2 regions of the Rhodobacter lacus genome follow, and region 2 is predicted to be linked to the other one. Evidence: riboswitches for the same ligand, from Rfam matches in the RefSeq annotation. Region 2 holds a riboswitch; the other holds the start of a gene.

Region 1 (5,774 bases), 230 kb from region 2:
TCCCAACGCAAGGCAGGCATCGACCGATGCCGCTCTCTTCGATCCGCACCCGCGCCATCACCGCTCTGAGCACGGCCTATTTTGCGAAACATTCTGAGATCAGGCTCGACGAGAAGGGTTACACACCCGATTGGCGCGACAACCTGCGCCGTGCTGGCTCAGGAAACACATTGAAGCTCTGCGCAATCGCTGTCTCGTCGCGATTTGAGCCCATGCATCGCCAGAGCGCCGGAGCGAGTCACTGGCAGACAGACATGAAGCGCTCGCGAGTCCACCCCTAGCTGACACCCACACAGGTGCCATCAGTGACTCGCTGCGTGAGTCTGAGGGGCTATCGCCCCCTCCTGCGCTCGATTTCAATGATCGTTGATATGAGGGCGGGAAATAACCCACACAAGAGGGAATTTGAACGATCGTTGATGTCATCACAACCTCTCCTCCACGCACTCAATCTCCAGTGTCGAAGAGCTTGGGAAAACGATCCGCGCGCGCAGGCTGACGTTTGGCCCGCACTTGGCCAATGTCGCGATGCAAAGTGGTGTGCCACCAATATCGACCGGGAGTGGAGGGTTTGCGCGCCCCGAAGTGGCTGGCACCGGATGCATCCCCATCGCACCGCGCCCCCTTTTCTAGGACTTCGGTTACGATACGCAGCTCCCGTCTTCGCGCGCGCAAGTCCCACCCGACGTGATCAGCGTGCTTGGTTACGCTCGTCTCATCAGCAACAACAGCGAGACGAACAACATGACTAACCCTTTCAAAAGCACCGAAGTCGCGCGCTTCATCGCCGACCGCGTCGAGGCATTAGCGCATCGCAAAACCCAAAACGAGATCGCCGCCGAGGCGGGCTTCCCCAACGCGAACTTCATCTCGATCCTGAAATCAGGCAAAAGCAAGTTACCACTCGACCGGGTGCCCTCGCTGGCAAAAGCGCTCGAGGTCGATCCGGCGTATCTGATGCGGATCTCGCTTGAGCAGTCGGTGGGTGTGACGGCGGCGAAGGCGATCACCGAGATTTTCGGTTCTCCTGTCACCGCGAGCGAGCGCGCCTGGCTCGATGAATTGCGCGACGCGTCGGGAAACAGCGATCCGCGGATCACGGCACGGGGACGGACAACATTGCGCGGGATCTTCGGCAAGTGACCAATCTCTTCATCACGCCACAGGGACCAATGGGACCATGGGACCAGCTCAGCGAAAACGAGAAGGCATGGATCGAGTTCATCCGGGTAATCAGTGCGGGACGTGACCCGGAAATCACTCCGGCGCGGGTGGGTGCGCTGCGTGCGCTGCTCGACGCGGGATGAGGCGTCGGAACGGAAAAGCTCAGCCATTCCCCGGGGGAGGGGCGCAAGCCCCTCACTCACAGAGTGATCATTCGCGACGAGGGATGTTCAGGTGCGTCGCGAAGCACGCTTGCATATTCGCTTCATGTTCGATCAGATCAGACAGTCGCCAGCGCGTAACGCCGGGACCGACTTTCCGTGCTTTCGGAAAGTCGCCGTTTCTTTTCCACCGATAAATCGTGTCAATGGAGACGCCGTAGCGCGCGGCAACTTCATCGACCTTCAGATAGACTTCGTTTGCTAGCGACTGTGAGCTCAATGAGCTTCTCCGGTGCTGCATTCGGTCGCTGGCGGGCTTCATCTCAGATTGCAGAGAACGGTTACGGCCTTCACCCGCCAACCGCATGCACAGAATCCCCACCTTGAAACTTCACACCAAGCGTGCGCGAAATGTAGCCCAGAACGAGGGCGACGCACTAGTGCGATGAAGCACTTCATAGAAAAATACTTTATTTCAGGGAATTAAGTGGTGCCCAGAGCCGGAATCGAACCAGCGACACGCGGATTTTCAATCCGCTGCTCTACCAACTGAGCTATCTGGGCACTCCGCATCTTGGCTCTCGCCAATCCGCTTTTGGTGGGGGGTTAGTAGACGAGGGCGTGAGGGCTGTCCAGAGGGTTTTGTCGATTTTCTGAAGAATTCAGCGGCCTTTGCACAGGACCAAATCACGCAGGGAAAAGACGCCGTCTCCGGTCTCTCTCAGCCCTCGAAACGCGGGCGGCGCGGCGCTCTCCCGCGCGCCCAGTGCCTGCTTTTCACAGTGCCTGCTTTTCACAAAATTACAAAGCCCGGCCTGAACGGCGCCCACCCAAGGCCGCCCATGCCCGCCGCCCCATGCCCCCGGCGCCGCGCCAGGTTGCCCCCGCCTACTGCTGCATCGCCCTGACATATTCCATGAGCCGCACCAGCCGCAGTGGCGTTGGTGTTTCCACGCCGTCGCCGCTGTCGTAAAGCACCGTCGGCCCCTCCAGCATCGGCGCGAAGGGCGGCATGTTCCCCGCTTCGGCCCCGATCAACTCGCCATGCGCCTTGTGGCCGACGATCTTCGACATCACCCGCGCCTCGGGAAAATTCCCGTCATTCATCATTGTCAGATCCGCGAGCGAAACCGGGCGCAGGTGCAGCTCCTGCGCAATCGGGCCGGGCTCCCCGCCCGTGCCATGGCAGCCCGCGCAATAATCCTGATAATCCTGCGCGGCGGGCGGCAAGCCTTGCGCAAGCGGCGCACAGGCCGCGAGCCCGGCCAGCACCAGCGCGAAAACCGTCAGATCAACACGCATCGTCCCCTCCCTTTGCCCCATCTTCGCACCTCCGCCGCCCCCGCGCCGTGATCGAGCGCAAATCACCTTTTCTCTTGCGCGATGGCGCGTTTTGCCTATGGTCCGGTTCCACCTCGGGGTGCCCGAAAGGCTGAGATGCGCTTGCGCGAACCCGTCGAACCTGAACCGGTTAAGACCGGCGGAGGGAAGGTGCCGGCTCTCCCGGACTGACTCCGCTCGTCAAGCCATTGGAGAGAACGATGAAGAAAACTCTGATGCTTGCGGGTTGCCTTGTCGCTGCGAATGCTGCTTTCGCCGCGGACAAACCCGTGCTCACCGTCTACGCGCCCGATTATTTCACCTCCGAATGGGGGCCCGGTCCGGCGATCGAGGCGGGCTTTGAGGCGCAATGTGGCTGCGATCTGCGCTTCGTTGCGGGCGATGTGCTGCCGCGGCTGCTGCTTGAGGGCGCAACGACCGAGGCGGATGTGGCGATCGGGCTCAACACCGATGTCACCGCGCGCGCGCGTGCAAGCGGGCTTTTCGCGCCCCATGGCGAGGATCTTTCCCGCCTTACCATGCCGGTCACATGGGAGGACGAGACCTTCCTGCCGTTTGACTGGTCCGAAGTCGCTTTCGTCTATGATCGCACCAGGCTTGCCAATCCGCCGCAGTCCTTTGCCGAGCTGCTCGACGCCCCCGCCGATGCCTTCAAGATCGCGATTCAGGATCCGCGCGCCTCGACCTCGGGGCTCGCGCTGCTCCTCTGGGTGAAGCATATCTATGGCGACAAGGCGGGCGAGGCTTGGGCGAAGCTTGCCCCCAAGGTGCTCACCGTGACGCAGGACTGGTCGCAAAGCTACGGGCTTTTCACCGATGGCGAGGCCGATATGGTGCTGAGCTTCACCACATCGCCCGCCTATCACCTGATCGCCGAGGGCGATGACACCAAGGCCGCCGCGATCTTCCCCGAGGGGCATTACTTCTATGCCGAACTCGCCGCGCAATTGAAGGGCTCGAAACACCCCGAACTCGCACAAGCCTTCATGGATTACATCCTCTCAGACGCGTTCCAGGGCATGATCGCAACCGCGAACTGGTCTTATCCGGTGATCGAAAAGCCGGGCTTCCTGCCTGAGGGCTTTGCCGCCCTGCCGCGGCCTCAGACCTCCTATTTCTACCCCGAGGCGGAGGCCGAGGCCTTGCGCGGCCCCGCAGTTGAGGAATGGCGCGCGAATTTCGGCAAATGATCCCGGCAGCACTGGCCGCAGCGCTTGTTGCGGCCCTCGTGCTTGCCCCCCTTGGCGCGGTGATCTTTCGCGCCGGGGGGCTGTCGGCACTCACACCCTCCGACCTTGACGCGCTGATCTTCACGCTTTGGCAGGCCGCGCTCTCCGCGGTGCTCAGTTGCGCGCTGGCGATCCCGCTCGCCCGCGCCTTGCACCGCCGCCGCTTTCCGGGGCGCGGCGCCTTCATCGCGCTTTTGGGGGCGCCGTTTTTATTGCCCACCATCGTGGCGGTGATGGGCCTTTTGGCGATCCTCGGCAGGCGCGGCCTTGTGAACGGGGCGCTTGCCGGCCTCGGGCTGCCCGAGATCTCGCTTTACGGGGCGCAGGGCGTTGTTGTCGCCCATATCTTTCTCAACCTGCCCCTGGCGGCGCGGATGCTGCTTCAGGGCTGGCAGGCGATCCCGGGTGAACGGCTCCGGCTCGCGCTCGCGCTCGGTCTGCCCCCCGCCGCGCAGGCGCGCCATCTGGAACGACCGATGCTGCGCGCGGTGCTGCCGGGCGCCTTTCTCGCGATTTTCCTTGTCTGTGTCAGCTCTTTTGCTGTGGCGCTCACCCTTGGCGGCGGCCCTCGCGCCTCGACACTCGAGGTGGCGATCTATCAGGCCTTCCGCTTTGATGCCGATATGGGGCGCGCGGCCACGCTGTCTTTGGTGCAGATTGCGCTGGCACTTGCCGCGCTCGGCGCGGCCTCGCGGCTGACCCTGCCAAGCACCTTTGGCGCCGGGCTTGACCGCGCCGCCCCCGTTGCGCTGGCCCCCGCGGGGCGTCACCGGCTCAAGGACGGGGCCGTGCTCGCCCTCGCCGGAGCCTTCCTGCTGGCCCCGCTTTTTGCGATCGCTCTGAAAGGCATCGCCGAAATTCCGGCCCTTCCCGCCTCGGTCTGGCAGGCGGCGGCAAATTCGGTCACGGTCGCGCTTGGCGCGACCCTGCTCACGCTCCTGCTCGCGCTCCCGCTCGCGCTCGCCAGCCCGCGCACCCGCTGGGCCGAACCCGTGGCGATGCTGCCGATGAGCGCCTCGGCGCTTGTGCTCGGCACCGGGCTCTTTTTGCTGGTGCGGCCCTGGATCGCCCCCACCGCGCTCGCCCTGCCGGTGACGATGCTCGTCAATGCCACGCTGACCCTGCCCTTCGCCTTGCGGCTCCTGCTGCCCGAGGTGCGCAGCCTGCAAGCCGATTATGACCGGCTCGCCGCCAGCCTCGGGCTCACCGGCCTCCCAAGGCTCAGGCGGCTCACCCTGCCGCGCCTCGCCCGCCCGATCGGCTTTTCCGCCGGAATCGCGGCTGCCTTTTCGATGGGCGATCTGGGCGCGATCACGCTTTTTTCAGATGGCCGCAGCCAGACCTTGCCGCTCGCCCTTTACAGCCTGATGGGAAGCTACAGGATGGAGGCGGCGGCTGGCGCCGCCTGCCTTCTGATGGCGCTGACCTTTGGCCTTTATGCCCTCTTCGACCGGATCGGAGCCCATGCTGACCCTCGATAAACTGCGGATCACGCAGGATGATTTTGCACTTGAGGCCGATTTCCGCATCGCGCCCGGCGCGCGGGTGGCGGTGCTCGGCCCCTCGGGGGCCGGCAAATCCACGCTGCTCACGACGATTGCGGGCTTTCTGGCGCCGCATTCTGGCCGGGTGCTCTGGGCGGGCGAAGACATCACGCCCGCCGCGCCCGGTGAGCGCCCGCTCTCGATCCTGTTTCAGGATCAAAACCTGTTTCCGCATCTGAGCGTGTCCCAAAACCTCGGCCTCGGCATCTCGCCGCGCCCGCGACTGAGCGCGCAGGAGCGCGCCCGGATCGAACGGGCGCTGGACCGGGTCGGGCTTTCGGGGCTCGGTGCGCGCAAACCCGCGGCGCTTTCGGGCGGCCAGCAGGGGCGGGTGG
Region 2 (5,774 bases):
AAGACCTGACCTGGGAGGTGTTTCGCGACACGCTGATCGAGCAGGCCGAGCAGGGGGTGGATTACGTCACCATTCACGCGGGGGTGCGGTTGCACATGATTCCGATGACGGTGGGCCGGGTGACGGGCATTGTTTCGCGCGGGGGCGCGATCATGGCGAAGTGGTGCCTGCACCATCACCGCGAGAGCTTTCTTTACGAGCATTTCGACGAGATCTGCGAGATCGCCCGCGCTTACGACGTGGCGTTCAGCCTTGGCGACGGGCTGCGCCCGGGCTCGATCGCCGATGCCAATGATGCGGCGCAATTCGCCGAGCTGGAAACTCTGGGCGGGCTGAGGCAGATCGCTTGGGCCAAGGATTGCCAGGTGATGATCGAGGGGCCGGGCCATGTGCCGCTGCACAAGATCAAGGAAAACATGGACAAGCAGCTCCGCACCTGCGGCGAGGCGCCCTTTTACACGCTCGGGCCGCTGACCACCGACATTGCACCGGGCTACGACCACATCACCAGCGGCATCGGCGCCGCGATGATCGGATGGTTCGGCACGGCGATGCTGTGCTACGTGACGCCCAAGGAGCACCTTGGGTTGCCCGACCGGGACGACGTGAAAGTCGGGGTGATCACCTACAAGATTGCCGCCCATGCCGCCGATCTGGCGAAGGGGCATCCGGCCGCACGGCTCCGCGACGACGCCCTGAGCCGCGCGCGGTTCGAGTTCCGCTGGGAAGATCAGTTCAACCTGTCGCTCGACCCGGACACGGCGCGGTCGATGCATGATGAAACCCTGCCCAAGGAGGCCCACAAGGTGGCGCATTTCTGCTCCATGTGCGGGCCGAAATTCTGCTCCATGCGCATCAGCCACGACATCCGTGCCGAGGCGCAGCAGGCGGGCATGCAGAAGATGGCGGAAAAGTTCCGTGAGGGCGGAGATCTCTACATGCCGCTGGAGGACGGGAAATGAGCGGATGGGAAGGGAGCGGCGCGCCCGAACACTTGCTGCGCGCGCTCAGAGCCGAACCGCCGCTGGTGCAATGCATCACCAACTATGTCGCCATGAACATTGCCGCCAATGTTCTGCTCGCCGCCGGGGCCAGCCCGGCGATGGTGTCGGATGCTGCGGAGGCCGGAGAGTTCGCCGGGATCGCCGGTGCGGTGACAATCAACATCGGCACCCTGTCTGCTGCGTTCCTCGACGGCATGAACGCCGCGATCTTGGGCGCGCAGGCCGCCGGTCGCCCCTGGGTGCTGGACCCGGTGGCCTGTCAGGCGACACGCTATCGCCGTGAGGTGGTGCAGATGCTGGTGGCGCAGCGCCCGGCCATTATCCGCGGCAATGCCTCGGAAATCCTGTCGCTGGCAGGTGAGGCCAGCCACGGGCAGGGCGTTGACGGGCGCGACACGGTCGCGGCGGCGGAAGATGGCGCGCGACGGCTCGCGCAGTCAAGCGGTGCGGTGGTCGCGGTGACCGGCGCGGTGGACTATGTGACCGACGGCCAGCGCGCGGTCTGGATTGAGGGTGGATCGCCCTTCATGCCCATGAACACCGCGCTTGGCTGTGCGCTGACCTGCCTGTGCGGGGCCTATGCTGCCGTGACGGACGATGCGTTTGACGCCGCCGTGGGCGCGCTGGCGCATTTTGCCGTGGCGGGCGCGCGGGCGCATGAGGGGGCGGCGGGGCCGGGCAGTTTTGCGCCCCGGTTCCTTGATGCGCTGGCCTTGGTCACGCCCGAGGCGCTGGCCGGGGCGGTGATCCGCGACGCCTCGGTGCCCGCATGAGGCCCCGCATCGGCCACAGCCTCGATCTCTCGCTCTACCTCGTGCTCGATCCCGGCCTTTGCGCCGGGCTCGGCATGGTTGCCACGGCCCGCGCCGCCGTGGCGGGGGGGGCGCGTTTGGTGCAGCTGCGCGACAAGACAGCCGATACCGCGCGCATGATCGAGACGGGGCGCGCCTTGAAGGCCGCGCTGGCCGGGACGGGCGCTGCCCTGATCGTGAATGACGATGTGGAGGCGGCGATCGCGATCGGGGCAGAGGGGCTGCACATCGGGCAGGGCGATATGGCGGTGGCGCAGGCCCGGGACCGGATCGGCGCGGCGATGGTGCTCGGCCTTTCGGTCGAGACGCCCGCGCTGGCCGCGCAGGTCGATCCGGCGCTGGTCGACTATATCGGCGCGGGGCCCGTCTTTGCCACGCCGACGAAGCGCGATCACAAGCCCCCGGTGGGCTTTGACGGGCTGGCGGCGCAGGTCGCGGCGAGCCCGGTGCCGGCCGTGGCCATTGGCGGGCTGAAGGCAGATCATGTGGCGCGGGCCTTCAAGGCGGGGGCGCGAGGCATCGCCGTGGTCTCGGCGATCTGCGGCCAGCCGGACCCCGAGGCCGCCGCCCGCGCCCTCAGGGAGAGGATCGACGCCTTATCCTTCTGAGCCCCAGAGCGCGTGGAAATGATGCACCGGCCCATGGCCCCGCCCAACCTCAAGCCGGTGGCCCTGGGCGAGTGCGGCCTGCAGGTAGGCCTTCGCGCGGGCCACCGCCTCGGGCATCGGGTGATGCGGCAAAAGCGCCGCAATGGCCGAAGAGAGCGTGCAGCCGGTGCCATGATCGCAGGTGGTGCGGAGGCGCGGGGCGCTCAGGGCCTGCGTGCCCTCGGGCCCGGCCAGCAGATCGGTGCTGTCTTCGCCCGCCAGATGCCCGCCCTTGAGCAGCACGTAATCCGACCCGAGGGCAAGGAGAGCGGGCAGCGCGGCCTTCATCGCGTCCAGGCTCCAGTCGTCGGGGCGGTTCAACAAAACGGCGGCTTCGGGCAGGTTCGGCGTGATGACTGCGGCCAGCGGCACAAGCCGTTCGCGTAACGCGAAGACCGCCTCCGGGTCCAGCAAGGCATGGCCGCTTTTGGCAACCATGACCGGGTCGAGCACAATGTTACGCGCGCCGTGATGGCGCAGACGGTCGGCCACGGCCTCGGCGATGCCCGCATTGGCGATCATGCCGATCTTCACGGCGTCGATGCGCACGTCTTCCAGCACCGCGTCGATCTGGTCGGCGACGAGTTCGGGCGCGAGCGCCTGGAAGGACCGGACACCGCAGGTGTTCTGGGCGACCACGGCGCTGACGACGGAACAGGCATAGGCGCCAAGCGCGGAGATGGCCTTGATATCGGCCTGAATCCCCGCGCCCCCCGAGGGATCGGTGCCGGCGATCGTCAGGACATTGGCGATCATGGCGCAACCTCCGCCATCAGGGCCGCCGCCTGCTCTGCGAGCTCGGCCACATCGCGGCTCAGCGCGAGGCCGCTCTCGTGCAGGGCGGCGAGATCGAACCACCGCGCCTCGAGCGCGTCATCCCCCGCAACCGGCTCTCCCGCCGTCCATCGAAACAGCACCGCGATCAGGATGAAATGGCGCCGCAGCGCGCCGCTGGCGTCATGGTCAAACGCATCGACGGCGGTGAACACGCGCAGCGGCGCGGCGGAAACGCCGGTTTCTTCCTCCAGTTCTCGGGTTGCGGCCTCGAACAGGGTCTCGCCATGGTTTATTTTTCCGCCCGGAAACCCCCACCATCCTGCGTCGGGCGCATGGGCGCGGCGCACGAGAAGCACCTGGTGTTCGCGCAGGACGACGGCGATCGTCGCCGAAATCGGGCGGGGTTCTGTCGATGGAGATGGCAATTTGGCCTCGTATAGCTGAGGCCGGCAAGGGCAAGAGAGCCGTGCGATCCTGTCCCTTCGCCGGCATGATCCGGATCAGGTTCAAAGGGTCACCGCGCTGCATCTGCGAGCGATATCTCAGCCCCTTGTCGGGACACCCCTCGGTATCACGCATCTTATCAGAATGAGTGTGCCGTTCAATGGATCGGTCGTGCATTGGCGGGGCACTGCGGCTTTGTTGCCCAAATCAGGTGATATGCGAGTTTTCCCCTTTCCCGGAGAGACTTATCCCACAGTCTCCGTGCCCGGGATGCCGAGCGCGGTGTCTGCTCAGACAGGTCAGAAGGGCCGTTCGGACAGGCGCGGAAATGGAAATCGACGCGCACTTTCGGCGGGCGGCCAACGGCCTCCCGATCCGCATGCCAAAACGACACCCGCCCTCGGCGTCGATGCGCACGACTGGTATCAAATCCGGCAAGGCATCACAAATCGGGCACGGCGCGTGTCGCAGCGTGTCGCCTGCGCTCTGTGCTCGTCGATTGCGTGCCGACCCGGCGTGTGCGGCCGCGCTCGCCGCCCTGCTTGCGCTGGACGCCACCGCCCCGGATGCTGCCGAGGGGGGACGGACGCCGGCTCTCGCCGAAAAGACGGTATCTCGCCTGGCGCCCGAAGAGGGGATGCAAGCCGAAGGGCGCCAAGACCGACGCGGCGATCTGTTTGGTTTTGGCGCCGGGGACGCCGGAGGGCCTTGATCTCCACGGCGGTCATCCTCAGCGCTTACCGGGACAACTCGCCTCGCGCTATCTTCACACCCGGCCCGTTGCGGCTGGTCGGGGGGGGCTACACCGCCGCGCGGACTGCCCGAAGTGGTCGTTTATGGCTGGCGCAGAAAAGCCTTGGGCCGAATGTCGCTGATGCACAGGGTTTCTCAGCCACCTGGGCCATCTCAGAAATCAACGGCTCCGCGTCCCGATGGTTCAGAGCGAACGGGTGCGAAAGCACCGTTATCGGACGGGACGTTCGCTTCCCCTTGCAACTTTACGACTTTATGATAAATCGTGAAGCAAAGGAGACTCATATGTTCGGTACCCGCTTCGCCACGCGCATCAATTCCTTCGCTTCCGCGCCGCACAGCTTCTGGCCCGAGCTTTCCGGCAAGCCGACACTCGGGCAGATGATTGCCCGGGCGGCGACGGTCGAGGGTCTGACCGAGCTTGATCTGAACTATCCCGACCACGCGGCGGGCGATACCAAGGCGATTGCGGCGATGGTGGCGGACAACGGTCTGGCGATCAGCGGGCTGGCGATGCGCTACTACACCAACCCCGCCTTCAAGCGTGGCGCCTTCACCAACCCCGACCCGGCGGTGCGCCGCGACGCCATTGATCTGACGAAACGTGGCATCGACGCGGCGCGCGCGATGGGGGCGCCGATGATGACGCTCTGGCTTGGTCAGGATGGCTGGGATTACGCCTTCCAGTGCGATTACGCGAAGCTTTGGGCCGATGAGGTGGCGGGCATCGCGGAAGTGGCGGCGCATGACCCCGACTGCCTGATCTCGATCGAATACAAGCCCAACGAGCCGCGCAGCTTCGCCCTTCTGCCCGATGCCGCCACCACGCTGCTGGCGATCGACGAGGTGGGCGCAAAGAACCTTGGCGTGACCATCGACTTCGCGCATTCGCTTTACGCCAACGAACAGCCCGCGCTGGCGGCCGCCCATGTGATGCGACGCGCGCGGCTTTTAGGGCTGCATCTGAACGACGGTTACGCCAAGCGCGACGACGGGCTGATGGTGGGCGCGGTGCATGTGCATGAAACGCTCGAACTGCTGCGCGCCTGCCGCAAGGGCGGCTTCGACGGCGCGATCTATTTCGACACTTTCCCCGATGCTTCGGGGCTCGATCCTGTGGCCGAATGCGGCGCCAATATCCGCACCGTGGGGCGGATGATCGCCGCCATCGACCGGCTCGAGGCCGACAACCGTCTGGCGCAGGCACAAGCCGAGCAAGATGCGGTGGTGGCGGTCGAACTGGCGCAACTTGCCTTGCAGGGGCGCCCGATGGCGCTCTGACGAAACTTTTTCCGACGTGTTGAAACTGGGAGGAACCACATGCAACACTTTTTGAA

The links. A riboswitch is a leader RNA that binds a small molecule or an ion and turns the genes downstream of it on or off. The one in region 2 is predicted to bind thiamine pyrophosphate.
Region 1: it holds a riboswitch for thiamine pyrophosphate, as region 2 does, so the genes downstream of both, ACFSM0_RS04635 (thiamine ABC transporter substrate-binding protein) here and ACFSM0_RS03510 (NUDIX hydrolase) in region 2, are expected to answer to the same signal.

Annotation. Positions count from the first base shown of each region.
Region 1 covers NZ_JBHUIX010000004.1:238,627-244,400, forward strand. The annotation lists gene ACFSM0_RS04610 (helix-turn-helix domain-containing protein) at 697-1,143, shown strand; gene ACFSM0_RS04615 (hypothetical protein) at 1,140-1,307, shown strand; gene ACFSM0_RS04620 (helix-turn-helix transcriptional regulator) at 1,375-1,692, opposite strand; tRNA gene ACFSM0_RS04625 (tRNA-Phe) at 1,814-1,889, opposite strand; gene ACFSM0_RS04630 (c-type cytochrome) at 2,214-2,627, opposite strand; TPP riboswitch at 2,732-2,831, shown strand; gene ACFSM0_RS04635 (thiamine ABC transporter substrate-binding protein) at 2,867-3,856, shown strand; gene ACFSM0_RS04640 (ABC transporter permease family protein) at 3,832-5,376, shown strand; gene ACFSM0_RS04645 (thiamine ABC transporter ATP-binding protein) at 5,360-5,774, shown strand, end outside.
Region 2 covers NZ_JBHUIX010000004.1:12,449-18,222, reverse strand. The annotation lists gene thiC (phosphomethylpyrimidine synthase ThiC) at 1-962, shown strand, start outside; gene thiM (hydroxyethylthiazole kinase) at 959-1,777, shown strand; gene thiE (thiamine phosphate synthase) at 1,774-2,424, shown strand; gene thiD (bifunctional hydroxymethylpyrimidine kinase/phosphomethylpyrimidine kinase) at 2,413-3,219, opposite strand; gene ACFSM0_RS03510 (NUDIX hydrolase) at 3,216-3,665, opposite strand; TPP riboswitch at 3,701-3,816, opposite strand; gene ACFSM0_RS03505 (hypothetical protein) at 4,013-4,396, shown strand; gene ACFSM0_RS03500 (sugar phosphate isomerase/epimerase family protein) at 4,723-5,718, shown strand; gene ACFSM0_RS03495 (sugar ABC transporter substrate-binding protein) at 5,758-5,774, shown strand, end outside.